4 regions of the Alteromonas sp. 76-1 genome follow, and region 1 is predicted to be linked to each of the others. Evidence: predicted binding sites of a transcription regulator. Region 1 holds the regulator's gene; each other region holds the start of a gene.
The links. The regulator sigma-54, encoded in region 1, starts transcription at its own class of promoters, with help from an activator protein. The targets are predictions, from matches to a motif close to GTTGGCACGNNNNTNGNNT.
Positions count from the first base shown of each region.

Region 1 (5,175 bases):
TTAACGTTTCAATGGCATTTAATGCCGCTTCGGCATCATTACCTTCAACCACAACGTTAACTTGTTCACCTTGATGGCTTTCCAGCATCATTAAGCCCAGTACACTGTTTGCATCAGCTTTCTTATCGCCTTTTACCAACACGATTTTAGCGTCAAATTGATTAGCTAATTGAACCAGTTGCGTGGCCGCGCGCGCATGTAGGCCTAGCTTATTGACTATAGTTAGTGTTTTTTCAATGGTCATTACTAGTTTAACTCGCGGTGGCGAATTTGCACATCGGGGTGTATTTCGCCAAAGGTTTTCGCTAACGATTGTGCAATAAATACTGAGCGGTGCTGACCGCCAGTACAACCAATCGCAATGGTGACATAACTACGGTTATTGCGTTCCAAATGTGGCAGCCATGTAGTGATTAGGTTCTGAATTTGCCAAATAAATTTGGTTACAACAGGTTGAGAACCCAAAAATACTTCAACCGGCGCATCTAAGCCCGTTAAGTGCTTTAAATCTGGTTCCCAATGCGGGTTGGGTAAAAACCTTGCATCGAACACGTAATCTGCGTCTTTAGGAATACCGTGCTTAAAGCCAAACGATTCAAACACCAATACTAAGCGAGAGCTTTTCTTACCTAGAATTCGTTCGCGGATAAGTTCTGCGAGTTGATGAATAGTGAGTTTATCCGTATCAATATACAAATCGGCGCGTTCAACGATAGGCGCAAGTAAATCTGATTCGGCCTTTATAGACTCAGATAATGATTTGTTGAGTTTGGCTAACGGATGCAGTCGGCGGGTTTCGCTGAAACGCTTCACCAGCACATCGTCGCTTGCGTCGATGTACACAATGGTCATAGACCACGATGAGGGTAGGTAATCTAAAATTTCTACCAAGTCCGCTGGGTTTTTGGGCAGGTTTCTTACATCGATACTTACCGCAACTTGGTCATATTCATCAACCACGGTATGGGTAAGAGTAGGGAGAAGGTTAACCGGAATATTATCTACGCAATAGTAACCTAAGTCTTCAAGGGCACGTAGCGCAACTGATTTTCCTGAACCGGATCGACCACTGATAATAATCAGTTTCACCTGCATTTCTCCCTCTAAAAATATGGTGCTGTGCTTTTTTAGCTTAAAGCCGTAATAATGTCGTCACTGGTGGAGGCCCGTCTAATGGCTTTCACCGTTTCTTTATCACTTAGCTTACCCGCCACGGTAGCGAGTGTTTGTAAGTGACCTTCTGTTTTCTCTTCAGGCACCAACAAGGCAAAGAATATATCTACGGGCTGGTCGTCAAGCGCATCAAAATCGATGGCAGGGTGACTAGTTACAATAATGGCGATAACGTGTTCTAAACCCGGTAAACGACCATGAGGCAATGCAATGCCATTGCCAATCCCCGTACTTCCCATTCGTTCACGGGCAAGTAGGCTCGCTAGCACTGTGGCCTGATCGATGTCGGGATTATTCTTAGCGGCAATGTCGCTAATAATCTCAAGAATACGCTTTTTGCTATTACATTGAACCGCACACTCGGTGCGGTCCAAACTTACTATGGCTTGAATTTCCATACTAATATTTAGTGCTTTTTCAGCTTTTCCTTATGCTTGATAACTTGCCTGTCGAGTTTGTCGATCATGCTGTCTATCGCCGCATACATGTCTGTATTATGAGATGAAGCAAACACTTCTGCGCCGCTAAGGTGCATGGTGGCTTCGGCTTTTTGATTGAGTTTTTCGACGTTCAGGATGACATGCACATTAGATATGTGATCAAAGTGACGCTCTAGTTTGCTGAACTTAGTATCGACATAGCTACGCAAAGAGTCAGTAATTTCGACATGATGACCGGTAAGGTTGATTTGCATATTTCGTCTTCCTTAAATTATCAAGGCCTTTAGATAAGGCTTTTGCGTTGGTTTGACGGCGGAATCGATAACGATTCCCGGTATTTTGCTATTGTCCGCCGGGCTACTTTAATGCCTTGTTCGGCCAACAATTGAGCAATCTTGCTATCGCTTAATGGCTTGCTGGGCGTTTCCGCTGCCACAAGCTTTTTAATTAACGCGCGAATAGCGGTAGATGAACACTCACCACCAGATTCCGTTGCTACATGGCTAGAGAAGAAATACTTCAACTCGAAAATGCCACGAGGGGTATGCATATACTTTTGCGTGGTGACACGTGAAATGGTGGATTCATGCATATCTACCATTTCTGCGACATCATTTAGCACCATTGGTTTCATCATTTCTGGGCCGTGCTCGAAAAAGCCCATTTGTTGCTGCACAATACAGTTTGCTACTTTCATCAAGGTGTCGTTTCTTGACTCAAGGCTTTTTATAAACCACTTGGCTTCTTGCATATGCGAGCGAATAAATTGCGAATCGCTGCTGTTTTTAGAGCGTCGGCTCATGGCAGCGTATTGTTGATTTACGCTTAATTTTGGCAAGCTGTCGGGATTAAGTTCTACTACCCAACGGCCATTCTTTTTGTTTACCGAAACATCAGGAATAACGTATTCGGGTTCTTTAGTAATTAATGCACTGCCAGGACGAGGATTCAACGTTTGCAATAAGCGCATGGCTTCGCGAAGTTGATCTTCTTTCAAACGGCTCTTGCGCATTAACGTACGGTAATCTTTGCTGCTCAGCAGGTCTGAGTACTCATTAATAAGCTGTCTGGCTTCGGTGAGCCATGGCGTATCGTCTGAGAACTGGCGAAGCTGCACGAGCAAACATTCTTGCGGTGTACGTGAACCTGAACCAATAGGGTCGAACATTTGAATACGTTTTAGTACACATTCAACTTCGTCCATTTCTACCAACTCTTCAACATCGTCAGAGTTTACCGATTCTAAAATCTGTTCAATGGGTACGTTAAGGTAACCAGATTCATCAATGGAGTCGATAATGGCGGTAGCAATGGCGCGGTCTGTATCTGAAAACGGGGTTAAACGCATCTGCCAAAGCAAATGGTCTTGAATATTGTCGGTGGTTTCACCCTGAAACAGTTGGTCGTCATCATTATTCGATGGGCCAGGAGCGGGGGCAGAAGAGGCCGAGTAATACTCATCCCATGTGCTGTCGATTGGCAACTCGTCGGGAAGGTCGTTCTTTTCAAGCGCGTCACCAGCTTCCAACGAATCGCTAGATGCAGTGGGAGCCGCTTCCACAGAAGGGTCGTCACCATCCATGTTGTTTTTCTCAACCGGGTGGTCATCACCGCCTTCTTCAACTTCTAAAAGAGGGTTTGAGTCAAGTGCTTCCTGAATCTCTTGCTGCAGGTCGAGCGTAGACAACTGCAGCAGCTTGATTGCCTGCTGCAACTGCGGTGTCATGGTAAGTTGTTGACTGAACTTTAGCTGTAAAGATGGTTTCATCTACGTCTTATTTTTAAACTCTTGTTGTGAATATACCCGTGCTTAAAACTGAAAATGACAATTCGGTTACAGTAACTATAGCCTGAATTGTTCTCCTAGGTATACATCCCTTACTTTCTGATTACTTAAAACTTGTTCTGCCGTCCCTTGCGCGATGAGTTCGCCTTGGCTCACAATATACGCTTTCTCACACACATCCAGTGTTTCTCTTACGTTGTGATCGGTGATGAGGATTCCAATTCCTCTGTCACGAAGATGTTGAATGATCTTCTTTATATCATTAACCGATATAGGATCAACACCAGCAAATGGCTCATCAAGCAAAATAAATTGCGGATCGGCTGCTAATGCTCGTGCGATTTCTACTCGGCGGCGTTCACCACCGGATAAACTCATACCCGTACTATTACGTATATGGTTGATATTAAATTCATCAAGTAGCGCATCGGCTTCTTGTTCTTGTTCTGATGAACTTAACCCTTTACGGGTTTGCAAGATAGCCATGATGTTCTCAAACACCGTCAATTTTCTAAAAATAGAGGCTTCTTGCGGCAAATACCCAATACCGCGGCGAGCACGTTCGTGCATGGGCTCGTGAGTTAATTCGCTGTCATCAATACTGATTTTGCCCTTATCTAAGGGAACTAAGCCAACAATCATGTAGAAGGTAGTCGTTTTACCGGCACCATTAGGGCCGAGTAGTCCAACGATTTGCCCCGTCGATACTGATAAGCTTACATCGCGAACCACTTGACGTGCTTTATAAGCCTTTGCAAGGCTCTGTGCGCTCAACGTTGCCATGATTAGTTGTCGTCCGCCTTATCGTCTTCGTTATTCGATGACGCTTTACGTATTGCCTCAGGGGTAAATACGGTAGTGACTCTGCCACCTTCGCCGTCTTCGCCGCCTGTTGCAAGTAATTGTTCAGTGACCATGTCGAAGGTAATCTTGTCGCCTTGTACTTTACTGGTGTCTTGCTGTAGCTCAGCATTTCCTTGTAAAGAAATAGTTCGATTTACTACTTCATAGCGAATTTCATTGGCCTTCGCTGTAACAGGAGCACCGTCTTCAAGTTTTTGCGAATAGCTGGCTGGTTTGCCGCGAGCCACGAATATCTCTCGTCCATCACCTTCGCTGGCAATCACTTCAACTTCATCAGCATTTATCACCAAAGAACCTTGAGTAATCCTTACATCATCTTTAAACAATGAGGTTTTGTTTTTACCGTCAACAAATTGCGATTTCGAGTCAACTTTAATTGGTTTATTAAAGTCGCTTTCAGCCGCTATAGCCGCAATAGCAAATAGGCTAACAGCGAGGCTAGTCGCTAATGCTTTAGTGGCTAGGCGAATAAATGGTTTGTACATGGTCTATTAACTCGTATTCCTGGGTACGCAAATTAGCGTTAAACCCATTGCTGTTAATCACATATTGTAAGCCACGTATTTCCACGGGCTGATCAGATGTCATTTGCTTAGTGTACAGGTTTATCTCTATAAACGCTGTGCGTATTGTTCTTACAAAGTCATCGACACTTTGGTTTTCAATAACGACATTATTTTCTAGCTGTATCAATTCGTTATTATACAAAGTGCCTTCTGTCGCGGTAACTTCCCACGGTGACTGTGCATCGTCGGTATACAATGTATATCTGGGCTTTTGGAATAAAACAAAGCCCAATTGGTCGTAATGTTCCATCGACGCTGCAAATACTTTGTGATTTAGCTGTCCTTCTTGATTGTATAAGGTGGTCGTTAGGTTTTTGGCTTTATATGCAGGCTTCAATGCGTCCGG
Region 1 is NZ_LR136958.1:857,819-862,993, forward strand. It holds gene ALT761_RS03605 (HPr family phosphocarrier protein) at 1-244, opposite strand, end outside; gene rapZ (RNase adapter RapZ) at 247-1,089, opposite strand; gene ptsN (PTS IIA-like nitrogen regulatory protein PtsN) at 1,128-1,571, opposite strand; gene hpf (ribosome hibernation promoting factor) at 1,580-1,867, opposite strand; gene ALT761_RS03625 (RNA polymerase factor sigma-54) at 1,897-3,381, opposite strand; gene lptB (LPS export ABC transporter ATP-binding protein) at 3,457-4,182, opposite strand; gene lptA (lipopolysaccharide transport periplasmic protein LptA) at 4,185-4,748, opposite strand; gene lptC (LPS export ABC transporter periplasmic protein LptC) at 4,717-5,175, opposite strand, start outside.

Region 2 (5,175 bases), 2.1 Mb from region 1:
TGGTAAGAATGTCGCTTACTAACTCGCCGCCGCCAATAGCATCAAACGCTAACGTCGCGCCTGTTTTATCAATAGCGTGGTAAAGCTCTGTTTTGAAATTCTCGCTAGTAGAATCAAGCACAATTTTAGCGCCTAAGTCTTTAAGAATATCTACCTGTTGCTGACTACGCACAATGTTAACCAAATCAACGCCTTCTTCTAAGCAGATTTTGTTTAGCATTTGGCCCAAGTTAGATGCAGCTGCGGTATGTACTAAAGCTTTATGGCCTTCCATACGCATGGTTTCTACCATACCCAGTGCAGTCAACGGGTTTACAAACGAAGACGCGGCTTGTTGCGCCGTTGTACTTTCCATGTGCGGCAAACATGCTTGAGCTGGAACACATGCATATTCGGTGTAAGCTGCGCCAGTTAGAATAGAAACGGTTTTACCCATTAGTGCCTGAGCTTCAGGGCTGTCGCCTGCCCCAACAACGGTTCCCGCGCCTTCATTCCCAATAGGTAACGTTTGATCAAGGCGCGACTTAATGCGCATCAACATCGATTTATGTACCGGTGCAACTAAGGCATTTTTGCTGGCATCAAAGGTGGCTTTATCAAGACTGGCTGGCCCGAACATGGGCCACATATCAGAAGGGTTAATTGGTGAAGCTTCCATACGAACTATCACTTCGTGTGACTTAGGCTCTGGAACATCTACCTCTTTGATAGATACCTCTAGTTCGCCTTCTGATTTGATAAGCGTAAAAAGCTGTTTGGATTTATTCATTTTGGTTGTCTCGCTATGTTAATCAAGATCTACGTGTGAGCTAAGCTAACATGACGTTAACATCAGTAATATTTATATTGGTAATATATATAGTTGCAGATGAGTTATAGAAAACTAAAAAAGGGACAGAGTACGTTTTACACGAAAAGTACTCTGACCCCATGATTTCGCCCCCATTATTTGAGCCCCGCTATTTGCGGTCTTATTTAATCCGTCTTGGGCGATCCATCTTCGTTAAATTCTGCAATTGCTTCGCCGGAACTCTTCCAACGCTCTCGCTCTTCATCACTTGCTTTAGGTGAATATAACCCTGTATAGGCATAGAAAATGCCGATTAATGGCGCGGTCCAGCAGGCAAAGGCCAAAGGAATATACAGAAGGTTTTCAAGATTATCGCCAGATACGCCTAACCCCAGTGCAGTGATCACGAATGCTCCGCCCGCATTCCATGGAATAAGTGGCGACATCAACGTGCCCCCCTCTTCGATGCCTCTGGCAAGGTTCAAGGTCGAATAGCCCATTCCTCGGTATACCGGCGAGTACATACGCCCAGGTAACGCCACAGATAAATAGGGGTCACCAGCTACTAAATTAGTCGCAAATGCAGTTCCAACTGCGGCAGTTTGTGTGCCTGCAAATGTGGTTGCTTTGCTTTTTATTGCATTAATAATACTTCGCAAACACCCTGTGGTTTCAAGCGCGCCACCAAAGCCTAGTGCAATAAGAACAAGCGAAATAGTCCACATCATAGACTGAATACCACCGCGGTTTAATAAACCGTCTATCTCTGCAATACCGGTTTCAATCGAGTACCCGTTATTGGCAAAATCAAAAATCGACTGTAAGTTCTGCCCTTGGGTAATCATTGCCATTGCACTACCCACTACAACACCAGCGAATAACGAGGGCAATGGCGGACATTTCTTAAGTGCCAGCGCCATTACAACAACAGCAGGTAACAGTGCCCAAGGAGAGATATAAAAGTTATCTTGTAGCGCGTTAGTAATTCCCGAAATTTTTTCAAATGAAACGCTTTGCGTGTCGATAACAAAAAAGCCAACGGCTATGTAAATGACTAACGCGATTAACATGGCCGGTATTGTGGTCGCCATCATATTTTTGATATGAGAAAACACATCGGTTCCCGTCACCGCGGGGGCTAAATTTGTGGTGTCAGATAAGGGCGAGACTTTATCGCCAAAGAAAGCGCCAGATACTACCGCTCCGGCCGTCCAGTACATAGGAATATCGAAGCCCTCGCCAATACCCATTAATGCTAACCCAACAGTACCGACACTTCCCCAACTGGTCCCTAAGGAAACAGAAACTACTGCACATATAATCATGCCAGCAGCCAAGAAGATTTCGGGAGAAAGGGCTTTTAGCCCATAGTAGATAATGGTGGGAACGGTTCCGCTAGCTATCCAAACACCTATAATCATGCCAACGGTAATGAGGACCGACACCGATGGTAAAGCAACATGAACCACGTGGAAAATACCTTCTCGGATATCTACCCAAGTGAGGCCTAAATACATGCCGACTAAACTGGTTAACGCTAGCCCAATAGTGAGCGGAATGTGTGGTTCGAATACGCCAAAGTAGAATATCTGGGTACCTAAGATAATAAGGGTTAGCACCACAGGGGTTAAAGCAAGTAACAAACTGGGTGTGACAGGTTGCTTGTTATTCATGTCAATGTCCGTTATTTAGAAATCCATTCCTTATTTCGTTACGGATATTAGCCCATAACAGATCGGCTAGAAAAAATTGCCTCTACTTCACTGCTCTTAGTTTTCAACACTGGTATACTAGTTAAGCAAATTAAATAAACATAGAGCACCTTTATCAACAATGATGAAAACCCAACACCATTTAGCAGGCACTGAGTGAAAATACCTAAACGCCTACAACCTCTCGTCGATGATGGTTTAATTGACGAAGTACTAAGCCGCTTAATGAGCGGTAAAGAAGCCGATGTTTTTGTGGTTCGCTGTGGTGAACACGTTCGTTGCGCAAAGGTTTATAAAGATGCGGTTAAACGTAGCTTTAAAAAAGCGGCACAGTATCAAGAAGGTCGCAAAGTGCGAGGTGGCCGACAAGCACGCGCCATGGGCAAACGTTCTAGCTACGGACGCCAAATAGAAGAAGAGATTTGGCAAACTGCAGAGGTTGATGCCCTATCACGTTTAAATGAAGCCGGTGTGCGTGTACCAGATACATACTGTTGCATTGACGGCGTGCTGCTGATGGAGCTGGTGTCTGATGAACACGGCGATGTAGCCCCCCAATTAGGGCATGTGAGCTTTAGCAAAGAAGAAGCAATAGCCCAGCATAAACTCATGATGCACAATATTATGCTAATGCTTTGCGCGGGTATTATTCACGGCGACTTGTCTGAGTTTAACGTTCTTGTTGATGACAAAGGCCCTGTGATTATCGATTTGCCACAAGCGGTGAATGCCTCAGCCAACAACAGTGCTGAAGCCATGTTTGCTCGCGACGTTAATAACATTCGTCGTTACTACGGTGACTTTGCCCCTGAGCTATTGAATACTAACTACGCCAAGGAAATGTGGGCACTGTTTGAAGAGGCTAACTTAACGCCTAATTCTGTCCTTACCGGTGAGTTTGAAGATGACAGTGAAGATGCTGACGTAGACGCCATTCTTGAAGAAATACAAGCAGCTGCTGATGAAGAGCAAGAACGGTTAGCGCGTATTAATTTTTCGGATGATGATTAACAAACAAAAATGAGTTCAGAGTACTTTTTGCCCGCTATTCGTTCATATAAAGTACTCCGACATCATTGCCCCACCCTAAAGAACTGATCAAATTTAATACAATCAGTAGCTTACACTGTCAGAATTGCTTACAACTTCGTTACAACAAAAACCACCCACCAAAACTTTATTATACAAATCAAATGGTTAGCAATTGGCATGGATTTAGCTTTAGCCTGCCGCGCTATGCGTTTAATAAAAATAAGAAACTATCTATAAGGATATAATTTATAATGAAATTTAAGAACACACTTCTTGCTGCGTCCCTCTCTTTTGCCGCGTTCTCCTTGCAAACTCACGCTGACGTTATTATCTCGGGCATGGGAGGCGAAGCTGGCTATGGTTCCGACCAAACTTTTTCCGAGTTTTCTCCTACGTTCGACCTCCCTTTCGATGTAAATATTGATGGAGTAAACTTTGACACATTTAGCGCATTTACAAACGGGGGCATCGATTTATATAGCAGTGAGCTTTCAGACTTAGAGCCTGCTATAGCGTCCCTAACGCCTTTTTTTGCATCGGGAAACTACGACTGCTGGAGCTGCGGTGACACCTATATTGGCTCACCGTCAGAGGGTGTTGTCGCCGTTACTTGGCTAGACATGAGCACAGATGCATTTTATAACGGCGACGATGAAATCAATCGTCAAAATACCTTTCAAGCATTAATCATCGACCGCTCTGACGAGACAGGCCTCGTTGGTGATGTTGATATCGAATTTCGCTACGACGAGCTTTCATACCGCGATGAAGGGATCTCATTTGATTCAATTACTTGGGGTCAATCTAGAGCCGGGGTATCTCTAACTGACGAACAATTTATTGCGTTACCTGGTAGTGATTCAGAAGCGATATTAGAACTCGTTAATTCCTCAAATGTAGGCGAGGACGGTATATGGGCATACTCTGTTCGTAACGGTGAAGTAACGCTAGCCACAGCGCCAACTGGTAGCGAAGGTGCAGGAACTGAGCTTGACCCTTTCATGCCTTCAGATGATGTTGATGGCAGTTGGGAATTCGAGTTTAGTATTTCAGACAATGAAGTGGTTTTTATCGACCCTGACGTAGCGATTGGATACGACTACGTGGTGGAGTCTGGTCCAGAAATAGCCTCGGTTATTTTGCCAACGGGCTTTGATGCTGATTACGAATTATGGTTGATGGGCGCCTCTGGTTGGGAGTTCACCGATAACCTTACAGCCCAAGAAGAGTACTTCTTTGGTCCTGACGGCGTGACTGAGTTTCGTGTTTTGGGTATCGACACTACGAACATGATTGACCCAGACGATGCATTGGCATTTGTTACCGGTTTATCATTTGTTGAATCTGGCGATGTGGTTATGACGCAAACACCTATCACTGAGTTTGTTGCTGAACCTACATCGGTAAGCGAACCAAGAATGTTTTTCGTTCTGCTAACAGCTTTTGGATTATTCGCCATCCGCGCTCGTAAGAAAACTAAATAAACTGCTAGCAGTTTATATTATTTGCATTTTTTGGGGCTTTACAGCCCCTTCTTTTTACCCTGGAAATTGTCAATGAGTTACATATTATCGCAAATCAAAGTTGCGACATTAGCCGCCCTCTTTCTCATCTTCACCCTAAACGCTGGGGCACAAACTT
Region 2 is NZ_LR136958.1:3,495,400-3,500,574, forward strand. It holds gene ALT761_RS15085 (zinc-binding dehydrogenase) at 1-769, opposite strand, end outside; gene nhaC (Na+/H+ antiporter NhaC) at 976-2,463, opposite strand; gene ALT761_RS15095 (PA4780 family RIO1-like protein kinase) at 2,659-3,513, shown strand; gene ALT761_RS15100 (nidogen-like domain-containing protein) at 3,786-5,018, shown strand; gene ALT761_RS15105 (invasion associated locus B family protein) at 5,091-5,175, shown strand, end outside.
Region 2: ALT761_RS15100 (nidogen-like domain-containing protein) is a predicted target of sigma-54. The motif match lies at 3,706-3,724, and genes of this name have one in related genera.

Region 3 (5,175 bases), 320 kb from region 1:
GAATAGGCGCGCCACTTGATGCGGTTTCAACGTAAAGGTTCTGTCCAATAGGCTGCAGACCAGTTGGGTTAATGAAGTCTGATAGGTTCATTTGCCCAAGCACTTGCGGCTCGGCTTGACCACGAATTGACACGCTAATTTCACCGTCTTGTGAAATGGTAATTTGCTGCGCGTCCTCTGGAATAGCCACCTCAGGTTGTAATAGAAAGCCAGCGCCGGAGGTCACTATTTGACCTTGGTCGTTCATTGAAAACTGGCCGTTTCTAGAATAAGCAATGGTGCCGTCTGGCTGTAATATTTCAAAATAACCCCGCCCTTGAATAGACATGTCCAATGCGTTATCCGTGGTCAGCAAGTTACCTTGGGTATGTGCTTTTTGCGTTGATACTACCTTTGAACCAGAACCTAACATAAGGCCCGAAGGTAGTTCGGTATCAGCTGATGAGCGGCCACCAGGTTGGTTTATGTTTTGATAAAGCAAGTCTTCAAAAATTGCTCTGTCTTTTTTAAAGCCTACCGTTGATGCGTTAGCCAGGTTGTTCGATACCACCGCGACATCTGTTTGTGCGGCATCAAGACCTGTTTTACTTATCCACAATGCTGGGTGCATGGCGACCTCCTAACCTTTAAAGTTCGTATAACGAAATTGTTAACTATTTTATAGAATGCGTAGTAACTGGTTGCCGCGAGAATCTAGCTCGTCAGCTTGCTTCATCATCTTCACTTGAAGCTCATAGTGGCGCTGAAGGCTTATCATGTTGACCATTTCGTCAACGGCATTCACGTTCGAGCCTTCCAACATGCCAGACATTACTTTCACACCAGCACTTGCTGGGGCTACCGTACCGTCTTCCATTCTAAATAAACCATCAGTGCCTCGTTCCATATCGGCATAGTTCGGCTTAACCAATTTCAGCCGGCCAACATCTTCAATCACATTTTCTGGCGCGCCTAGCTGTCTCATTGACAACGTGCCGTCCATACCGATATCTAAATTATCTAGTGGTACAGGGAGGAAAATTGGACCGTTATCGCCTAAAACGGGGCGATTGTGCACATCTGTCAAAATACCGTCGTCACCAAGCTTAAAGTTACCGTCACGAGAATAGGCTTCTTGCCCATTGTCATCTTGAACGGCAAACCAGCCATCGCCTTGTATCGCAACGTCTAAATCACGACCCGTTTGAATCATAGGACCTGATTCATAGTTGTTTGACGGACTTTCGGTCATTGAAAAAACGCGAGACGGCAAACCTTCGCCGTAGGCAGGCATTGACCTTGCCTGTTCTAACTGAGCTCTAAACCCAGTTGTTTGCGCGTTAGCCAAGTTATTGGCACGAAGCCCAGTACCTAAAAGGTCTTGAGATGCACCACTGGCAGCAATGTAGAGAAGTTTGTCCATGACTGACTTTTGACTCTGGTTAAACCATATACAGGTTTTGCAATCCCAGTGCCAACATGCACAAATAGAAGTGGATACAAAAAAACCGCAACTAAAGTTGCGGTTTTTGCTAGTTAAACATCAATGTTTATCGGATGTTCAGGATAGTCTGGTTAAGCGAGTTATTCACTTCGAGTGCTCGAGAGTTAGCCTGGAAGTTCCGCTGTGCAATAATCATATCGATAAGCTCAGTGGTTAGGTTAACGTTAGCTTGTTCAAGGGCTGATGAGTTTATTTCACCGAAAGTCCCCGTAGTCGCTTCACCCGCCAATGCTTCACCAGATAGGATACTTTCTTTCCACTCAGTGCTGCTTTGCTGCGTTAAGCCCTGCTCATTAGCAAATCTCACTAAGGCCACACGCACGATAGGTTCTGACGTACCGTTTGAGAACGTCGCTCGAACCAAGCCGTCTGGGCCAATATCAATACCCGTCAAACGACCAACAGGCAAACCATCTTGCTCTAATGACGTCACTTCGAATGCCGATGCGTATTGCGTAGGTTCAACCGTAGTAGCATTTGAAGGGTCTAAGTTAAAATCGATCCCTATTTGTTGAGTCGCATCCGCACCGTTTGATAATGCAGAACCAAGCGCTTCAGTCTTTAATTTGTAATCGGTAGTTTGAATGCCATCCGGTGATTCAATACCAATAAAGTCACCACCTTGAGAAAACACAAGCTTAGCTGCTGTAACGCCGTTACCCGTGTTAGTACCTAGCGAGTTTACCGCTGTAGTGGGGTCGGAATCAGTACCGGTAGAGTTCACTAAATCAGTAAGTTGATCGTCTACCGCTGTCGCCACATACCATTCATTGTCTGCCGCCACATCTTTAACAAAATAGTAAGTCATCACGTGGCTGTCGCCTAGTGAGTCATAAACCGTTACCGAGGTTGCCGCATTGTAGGTAAGTGGATCTTGTGGATCAAATGCGGCTGGATCTAATCCCTGATCACCAGCAGGTAAGTTCATACGAATATCAACTTCTGAGGTTTGTGCTGGAGAACCTGATGAATCTGGAATTTGCACTGGCTCTGTAGTACTCAATGCAACCGATGAACTGGTAGAGTCTGAATTAACAGGGAAACCTAAAAGTAAGTCGCCGTTACTGTTAACCACGTAGTTGTCGTCATCTAACTTGAATTGACCGGCACGGGTAAACGAGAAGTCTCGTGAGGTTTCATCAGGCACGGTGGCAAAGAAACCATTCCCAGTAATCGCCAAATCAAGTGCAGTATTGGTGAACTGCAAGCTACCTTGCGAAAACTGCTGGGCCACATCTTGTGTCAAAACACCGTCGCCCACTTTGGTTTTACTTCCAGCCAATAGTGATGTGGCGTACACGTCGCCGAATTCAGCGCGAGACTCTTTAAAGCCAACAGTATTTACGTTTGCGATGTTATTCGCGGTTACATCTAAATCTTTTTGTGCGGCAGCTACGCCACTTAGTGCAATATTAAAAGACATGCTTCTTTCTCCTGCTAACTGCCGATTTGAATAACGTCATCAAGACTAATGCTGACTTCGCCATCTAAATTTAAAATTACGCCCTGACCACTGCCGGCCAAACTAACACTTCCTACATGACGATTAATGGCAGTATTCAATTGAACGCCTTCACCGTTTAATTCGCCTGTAGCACTGATTACGTAGTCACCCGCTGGCATATCGTTGCCTTGGGTGTCCTTGCCATCCCATTCAAATTGAATGTTGCCAGCAGCTTGTGTGCCAGCATCAATAGTCTTAATCACTTCACCGTATTGATTTTCAACAGTGATAGTCATGTTTTGTACGCTCTGCTCATTGACCACAACACCCGATACGCCTGCAGCGTCGCTAGACATGTGCCCTACGTTGCCCTGTACCAACACGTTCTGACCAATCAAGCTAGATGCTTGCAATGCTTGGTTAGATGTCATCGAGGCGGCGAATGACTCGAACTTATCATTCAACTGAGAAATACCATCAGCCATAGTGAATGATGTCATTTGCGCTACCATCTGATCGTTATCTACGGGTTTAGTAGGATCCTGATTCGCTAATTGCTCGGTTAACATGGCAAAAAAGTCTTCTTGCGAAAGCTGTTGCTCTGTTCCATCGACAACCGGAACCGTCTCTTCTTGCCAGTAGAGTTCGTTGTTCAGGCCAGTGGTGTTGTTAATTGTGGTCACAGTATTTTCCTCACATTACCTATGCGGCAACTTATTGCCCTTGTCCTAGTTGCAATACCCGACGGAATATCCGTTTGGTGGTATCAGCAACCTGAACGTTGGTTTCATAGGCTTTTGACGCCGACATCATATTTGCCATTTCTTCAACGATGTTGACGTTTGGCTTATAGATATAACCCTCTTCGTCAGCCATTGGGTTATGCGGGGCATACTCAACTTGCAATGGCGCATCGCTTTCTACAATTCCCTTAACTTCAACACCCACACCCTTGCTTTGATCGCCCATAGCTCGCTGCAACTCAGCGGCAAACACTGGGTGTCTTGCACGATACGTTTCGTCATAACTACTGCTTACCGAATTCGCGTTAGCAATGTTACTAGCGGTGGTGTTTAAACGAACATTTTCAGCTTCCATACCGGTACTGGAAATTGACATCACATTAAATAAGCTCATGATTACTGGCCTCCAGAACTAAGGGCTTTTTTCATACCTTTAACTTTACCGTTAATAAACTCAAGTGTGGCTTGGTAACGTAAACCGTTATCTAAAAAGCGGTTACGTTCTGCCTGTACTTCCACCGTATTGCCGTCTCCGGTATCCGGTTGAGTGGGTATGCGGTATTGCATTTCAAAATTTGATGCAACCGACGATACATCGCCACCTATGTGTTTATCGTGTGTTCTTACTAAGCTTCCACCGCCCAATTTGTGCTGCCCATCTTGGGCGCTCATGGCTGACTCCATCGCTTTATTAAAGTCGATGTCTTTCGCCTTATAACCAGGGGTATTGGCGTTCGCTAGGTTTCCAGAGATGACTTCCATCCTGTCGGTGCGTATTGCTAACGCCGACTGATGAAACCCGACTAACTTGTCGAGATTTATGGCCATATTGAAAACTCCTAGCTGCGAAATTCCGGAAATACGCCATCAGTAAATAATGACGAATTATCTGTTATAGGATTTTACTAGCAAGGCAGATGCCAACCTGAAGATTGGCACTGTATAAAAATGAGAAAAGAAATAGAGGGAATTTTAAATATTTAACTAAATTCAGTACGTTAGGTATTTATTTCTTTTGATAGTACAAGCCAGGATTACATTTAATCATGGCATACGTATCGCTTGCCGCACTGATAGATTCAGACGCGCCAAGGAAAAGGACACCGGCAGGTTGCAGCTGTCCGGCAATTTGTTGCAGTATCTTTTGTTTCACATCTGCCGAAAAATAAATCAGCACATTGCGGCAAAAAACGATGTCGAAGCGGCCAAGTGCTGCATAGGAAGTTAACAAATTCAAACTTCTGAATGAAACCATGTTGCGCACTTCTGGCTTAACCTGCATCTGCCCACTTTCATGAGGTTGGAAAAACATAGCCCTACGTTGTGGCGATAACCCTCTAGCAAGCGAAAGTTCATCGTATAACCCTTGGCTACACTTGTTTAGCATTTCAGAAGAAAGGTCGGTAGCGACAATTTCAACCCCTTGCCTAAGCAAGCCTGGTCGCTGTTTTTGGAACTCTAATATTGACATAGCAATAGAATAAGGCTCTTGTCCAGACGAACAA
Region 3 is NZ_LR136958.1:1,173,780-1,178,954, reverse strand. It holds gene flgG (flagellar basal-body rod protein FlgG) at 1-610, opposite strand, end outside; gene ALT761_RS04855 (flagellar basal body rod protein FlgF) at 659-1,402, opposite strand; gene flgE (flagellar hook protein FlgE) at 1,530-2,906, opposite strand; gene flgD (flagellar hook assembly protein FlgD) at 2,921-3,610, opposite strand; gene flgC (flagellar basal body rod protein FlgC) at 3,642-4,064, opposite strand; gene flgB (flagellar basal body rod protein FlgB) at 4,067-4,498, opposite strand; gene ALT761_RS04830 (CheR family methyltransferase) at 4,677-5,175, opposite strand, start outside.
Region 3: ALT761_RS04855 (flagellar basal body rod protein FlgF) is a predicted target of sigma-54. The motif match lies at 1,440-1,458, and genes of this name have one in related genera.

Region 4 (5,175 bases), 1.1 Mb from region 1:
ATCATTAGGAATACCAAATACGGTAAAAGGCGCAGGTGCTGGGTGGGTCTCATATTCCGCTTCAACCGCAGCCAATTTCACTTTTTGCACTTCACCTAATTCGTAACCACTTTCGTCACCAAGCACAATCACTGACAAGGTAGCCGCTAGGCCGAAGCTAGCCGCAATAGCGAAAGAACGACGGGCAAATGCGATATGCTTATGGTTAAGTAGGTAATAACTAGAAATGGCCAATACAAACATGGCACCTGTTACGTAGCCCGCTGAGACGGTATGCACAAACTTAACTTGCGCGACAGGGTTGAAGATAACCTCGGCAAAACTTGTCATTTCCATGCGCATGGCTTCAAAGTTAAATTCTGCGCCTACAGGGTATTGCATCCAACCATTGGCAATGAGTATCCATAGTGCTGAGAAGTTAGAACCAATAGCCACCAACCAAGTGGTCATTAAGTGTCTTCCCTTCGACATTTTATCCCAGCCGAAGAAGAACAACCCAACGAAAGTCGATTCTAGGAAGAACGCCATTAAACCCTCTATCGCCAGCGGCGCCCCAAAAATATCCCCTACATAGTGAGAATAGTAGGACCAATTCATACCGAACTGAAACTCCATAGTGAGGCCGGTGGCCACACCAATGGCAAAGTTAATACCAAACAACTTGCCCCAAAACTGAGTCATTTGTTTGTAAATTTCTTTGCCTGTCATCACATAAACGGATTCCATAATGGCAAGCATGAAACTCAACCCTAAGGTTAAGGGCACAAATATAAAGTGGAACATCGCAGTTAGCGCAAATTGCCACCGCGATAGTTCGACTAGCGTATCGCTCATGGGTATTCTCCCTAGTTAAAAACAGTACGGCAAGCCGCTAAAATTCTATATAAATCATAAACCTTAACTAAAAGGCCGCACCGTAAGACTTATACTTCCTGTATGAGGTTTAGCAAGCTTTACGCCAGCTAAGGCCCTACAGCTCCTAACCTTATGTATCCCCTACTGTGCCGCGTAATTATTCCACTAAGTCGTACTAGCCGCGTTGATCCATCTCAAACAAGATGAGAGGAAATTGCGCCAAAAATGACAATCACCGCCATTTTTGACAGAAGGGAATTAAATGAAGTAACGGATCAAAAAATCTGAAAGTGGAGGGTTTGCAAAAAGCACTTGAAAGGAATTAGGTGAATAGAAATAAGTAAAGAGAGTAAGAAGAAATAGGCGAGAGGCGATAGAGATGCAACTGAGCCAGTAAAGGCCCGTTGCATCTTCTAAATAAAGAAATGGCTATTCGGGTGAATAGGTAAGCGTGAAAGCCCCTCTTAAACTGCCCGGCGCAAAACCCGTGGCGGTATCTTCAGGGTATTTATCCTTAATAATATCTAACACTGCTGGGGCCACGTTATTGCCATGACAGGCTGTACATACTTGCCCCGTAACAATCGCTGACATATAGCGCAATTCACCTGTTTCTTCATTCCATTGTGATGCCTCTAGCGGCATAGGCAATTGCTTAGATAAGGCATCTGCAAACTCGTGCAATTGAGCTTCTTCCCATTTATCAGGTTTGTTGTCTTGATTGCGCACCTGCAGCGCGGTACGCCCTACCGTCCAACCATCCTTTTTGAGTGCTTCTGCAATAGGCCCAGCAGCCACATAACACTCTTCTACCCCTGCTTCCAAACCACCTTTTGAAATAGCTTGCTGAAGCCTCGATTTTAACGCGCCCCCTAGTGCTTTGGCATTGCTACGTGCTTGATTTAGCTTATCTTCGGGGCCTGCTAATGTCGCAGTTTTTAGGACATGTTCAGACGCAATTTTATCTTGAGGAAACTGAGCTTCGGCGAACAATGCAGTTGATACGAGTAATCCACTTATCGCACTAACCGTTAATAACGTTTTCATAGTTTTTCCTGATGCGAGAAGGTTATCCCCTCGTATTATTTGGTCATTATGTGGCGTGATGCTACCCACGTATTCGTTTAGAGACCTACAAAGGTCGTGCCAATGTGATACCTTAAACCTAGATTAATTACCTTATGGGTGTAGGTTGTATCTATACCGCACGCGCACCCACCCCGTATCGCTAGGTGAAGCTGTTACATGAATATCTCGATTGTTCAGGCAATGATAGATGCCATCGATAAACCCGCTATTTTCATTAATCATCAGTATGTAATAGAAGCGGTTAATCAGCCTTATCGCAATACCTACCCTGTGGATATTATTCCGGGTAAAAGTCAGTGTTTTAAGGTGTCACACGGTAATACTAAGCCTTGTGATCAATGCGGTGAAAGCTGCCCTATTCAGCAATGCAAAGACACCGGCCGGACTGCAAGTGTGGTTCACATTCACACCACAAAAAGCGGTCAAAGCTATTGTGATATTCTCATGCGGCCGGTTCACGACGCTAATGGCGACCTGCTTGGTTACTTAGAGATATTAGATAAACTCGCGTTTGCATCAAATTACCCTACCAAGGGTAAAATGATAGGTGAGTCTCCCGCCTTTAAAGCCATGCTGAATAAAATTAACCGGGCCGCAAAATCTGATATAGCCGTGTTGCTTCAAGGTGAAACGGGCACAGGTAAAGAGCTGGTTTCTCATGCCCTGCACACCAGTAGCCACCGCGCCGAAAAACCTTTTGTGGTAATAGAGTGTACGGGGTTAGCTGATACGCTTTTTGAATCGGAGTTATTCGGCTACGAGAAAGGCGCTTTTACTGGCGCACAATCAAACAAAAAAGGATTAGTTGATGCCGCCCAAGGCGGAACGCTATTTTTTGATGAAGTTGGCGATGTGCCTCTTACCATGCAGGTGAAGTTACTGCGACTGCTTGAAACTCAAACCTACCGCCCAGTTGGAAGCGTACAAGTAAAAAAAGCCGATTTCCGTTTAGTATGCGCTACCCATAAAGACTTAAAATCCTTAGTGGAAAAAGGTGAATTCAGACAAGATCTTTACTACCGTATTGCAGGTTTCCCCATACACCTTCCGCCACTTCGTGAGCGTCAAAGTGACATTGCATTGCTGTGCAGCCACATGTTGCATGAACTGCCTTCGAAAAAGCGTTTACACAAATCCACTATTGAAATGCTAACCAACTATACCTACCCAGGTAATATTCGAGAGCTTAAAAATATTGTGGAACAGGCATACTTGTTGGCAGATGAAAATGTGATTTACCCAACCGATTTGCCCGAGCTAGTTAGCGAACTCACTGTCCACACAAATGAAAGAGTGCTCACTCTGGAAGCTGCTGAAGCTAAGTACCTTGAAAAGGTAGTGGCAAAGCACGAAGGCAGTATAGACACTCTTGCCAATGCACTTGGCGTCAGCCAGCGGACGTTATATCGTAAGCTTCAATCGCTAGGGTTAAAGGTTAAGGGTTAAATAGCTCGCAGTAAAAACCCTTTCAACATCCTATTTTTAACGTATTATTAGATAAGTTCCGGTAGAAATAGAATACTGCTTTGCCATTGAAGTCATTATTTACACTGCTAGTATGCCTAACCCTGCTATTGCAAAATGCGATGGCATTGGGGCTTGCGGCTGTTTCAATGGAAAAGGCCCAGCAATTTACTACCCAGTTTAACGACAGCAACAACGATATAGAGCTTATCTGTACCGGCAGTACCATGCGCTGGATATCATTAAGCGCTACTGAACATGCCGGTGAGTTTGTTTATGTTAGTGTCGATATTAGCAAAATACCGGTAAAACATGTCGACTGTACCAATAGCTTACTTTCTGATTTACCCAACGCGGTAAAGTCGCCTGAGTTTTCACTTCCCTTAATAACCTTTGTTAGTTATAACAACCTTGCTACTGCCATTGCACAGCGGCCCTATACGGCATACGCCTACGCGGCTCCGCTGTCACGCGCTCCACCCCTTTCATAGTTTTCCCATAACACTTTATTTATAACGCGCTTTTATCAGCTTTATCGCTGATGTTGTTTAATTAAAATGGATTAATTATGAAAAAAACAGCCATTGCACTAGCAGTATGTACTGCTGGTTTTTCCCCTTTTTTGTATGCTCAAGACACCGCTTCAACAGAAGTAATTACCGTTATTGGCGAGCCGCTCACCCTCACTAATAATGCGCCGGTTTCGGCCTCTACCAATACCGAAGCTGACTATGGCGATCAACTCGCCGCCCTTCCTGGCGTAACTATTTCACGAAACGGCCCCGTAACCGGGTTAATTCAATACCGTGGCCTTTATGGTGATAGAGTCGGCGTGACTATTGATGGTGTAGATATTGCGGGCGCAGGCCCTAACGCTATGGATTCCCCGCTTTCACATGTGTTACCTGAACCCGGCCTTCAGGCCGTGCTGTATCGCGGAATAGTACCGGTAAGTGCAGGGGTTGAAACCTTAGGCGGTAAACTAGACATTCGTGCCGACGCTCAGCACTTGTTTGCACAAGCTAATGGCCTGCAGTTTAATGCCAGCGCCGGTGCGTTTTCTCCCGGCGATGCACAGCAGTACCAAGCCAATGCATTTTATGGCACAGACAATGGCTTTTTTAGCGGCGCATTTACCCACCAGCAACGTGACGAGCGCGAGGCTGCCTCTAACGATGCAGGCTCAAACATAACTATCCCTAATTCTCAGTACCAAAGAAACGGCGGTAAACTTCGTGCAGGCTATAGTTGGGGCAAGCATAGCCTAGATGTCAGCTACCAAACACTGAACACTAACAACAGTGGTACTGCAGCCCTTGCCATGGATATTACGTTTATAGATGCGGCGTGGTATCGCTTAGGTTATCAATACCAAGCCGATGATGAGCGTATGCTAAAAGTCAGCGTGTTTGGAAATAGCAACCAACACGCCATGGATAACGCATCCCAGCGCGCAATTTCGATGGCCAGCATGGCCAGACAAAACGACGCCGACTCTGTCGGTCAGGGTGTAGAGGCGACCTATGTTACCCCTGCCCTTGATGGTGAACTTGAAGTAGGTTTTAGCCATTTACACAGTCGAAATAATTCTGTTATCACCAACCCGAATAACAGCGCATTTTATATCAATAACTTTAGCGATATTACCCGCGATACTTACAGTGGTTTTACCGAATGGCATAGAACAACCGACACCGCTGATTACCTGCTGGGCCTTCGTTATACCCAAATTGATATGGACGCTGATGCAATAGGCTCTAACATGGT
Region 4 is NZ_LR136958.1:4,461,331-4,466,505, forward strand. It holds gene ALT761_RS18885 (cytochrome ubiquinol oxidase subunit I) at 1-834, opposite strand, end outside; gene ALT761_RS18890 (Tll0287-like domain-containing protein) at 1,285-1,902, opposite strand; gene ALT761_RS18895 (sigma-54 interaction domain-containing protein) at 2,125-3,390, shown strand; gene ALT761_RS18900 (hypothetical protein) at 3,471-3,899, shown strand; gene ALT761_RS18905 (TonB-dependent receptor) at 3,977-5,175, shown strand, end outside.
Region 4: ALT761_RS18890 (Tll0287-like domain-containing protein) is a predicted target of sigma-54. The motif match lies at 1,988-2,006, and genes of this name have one in related genera.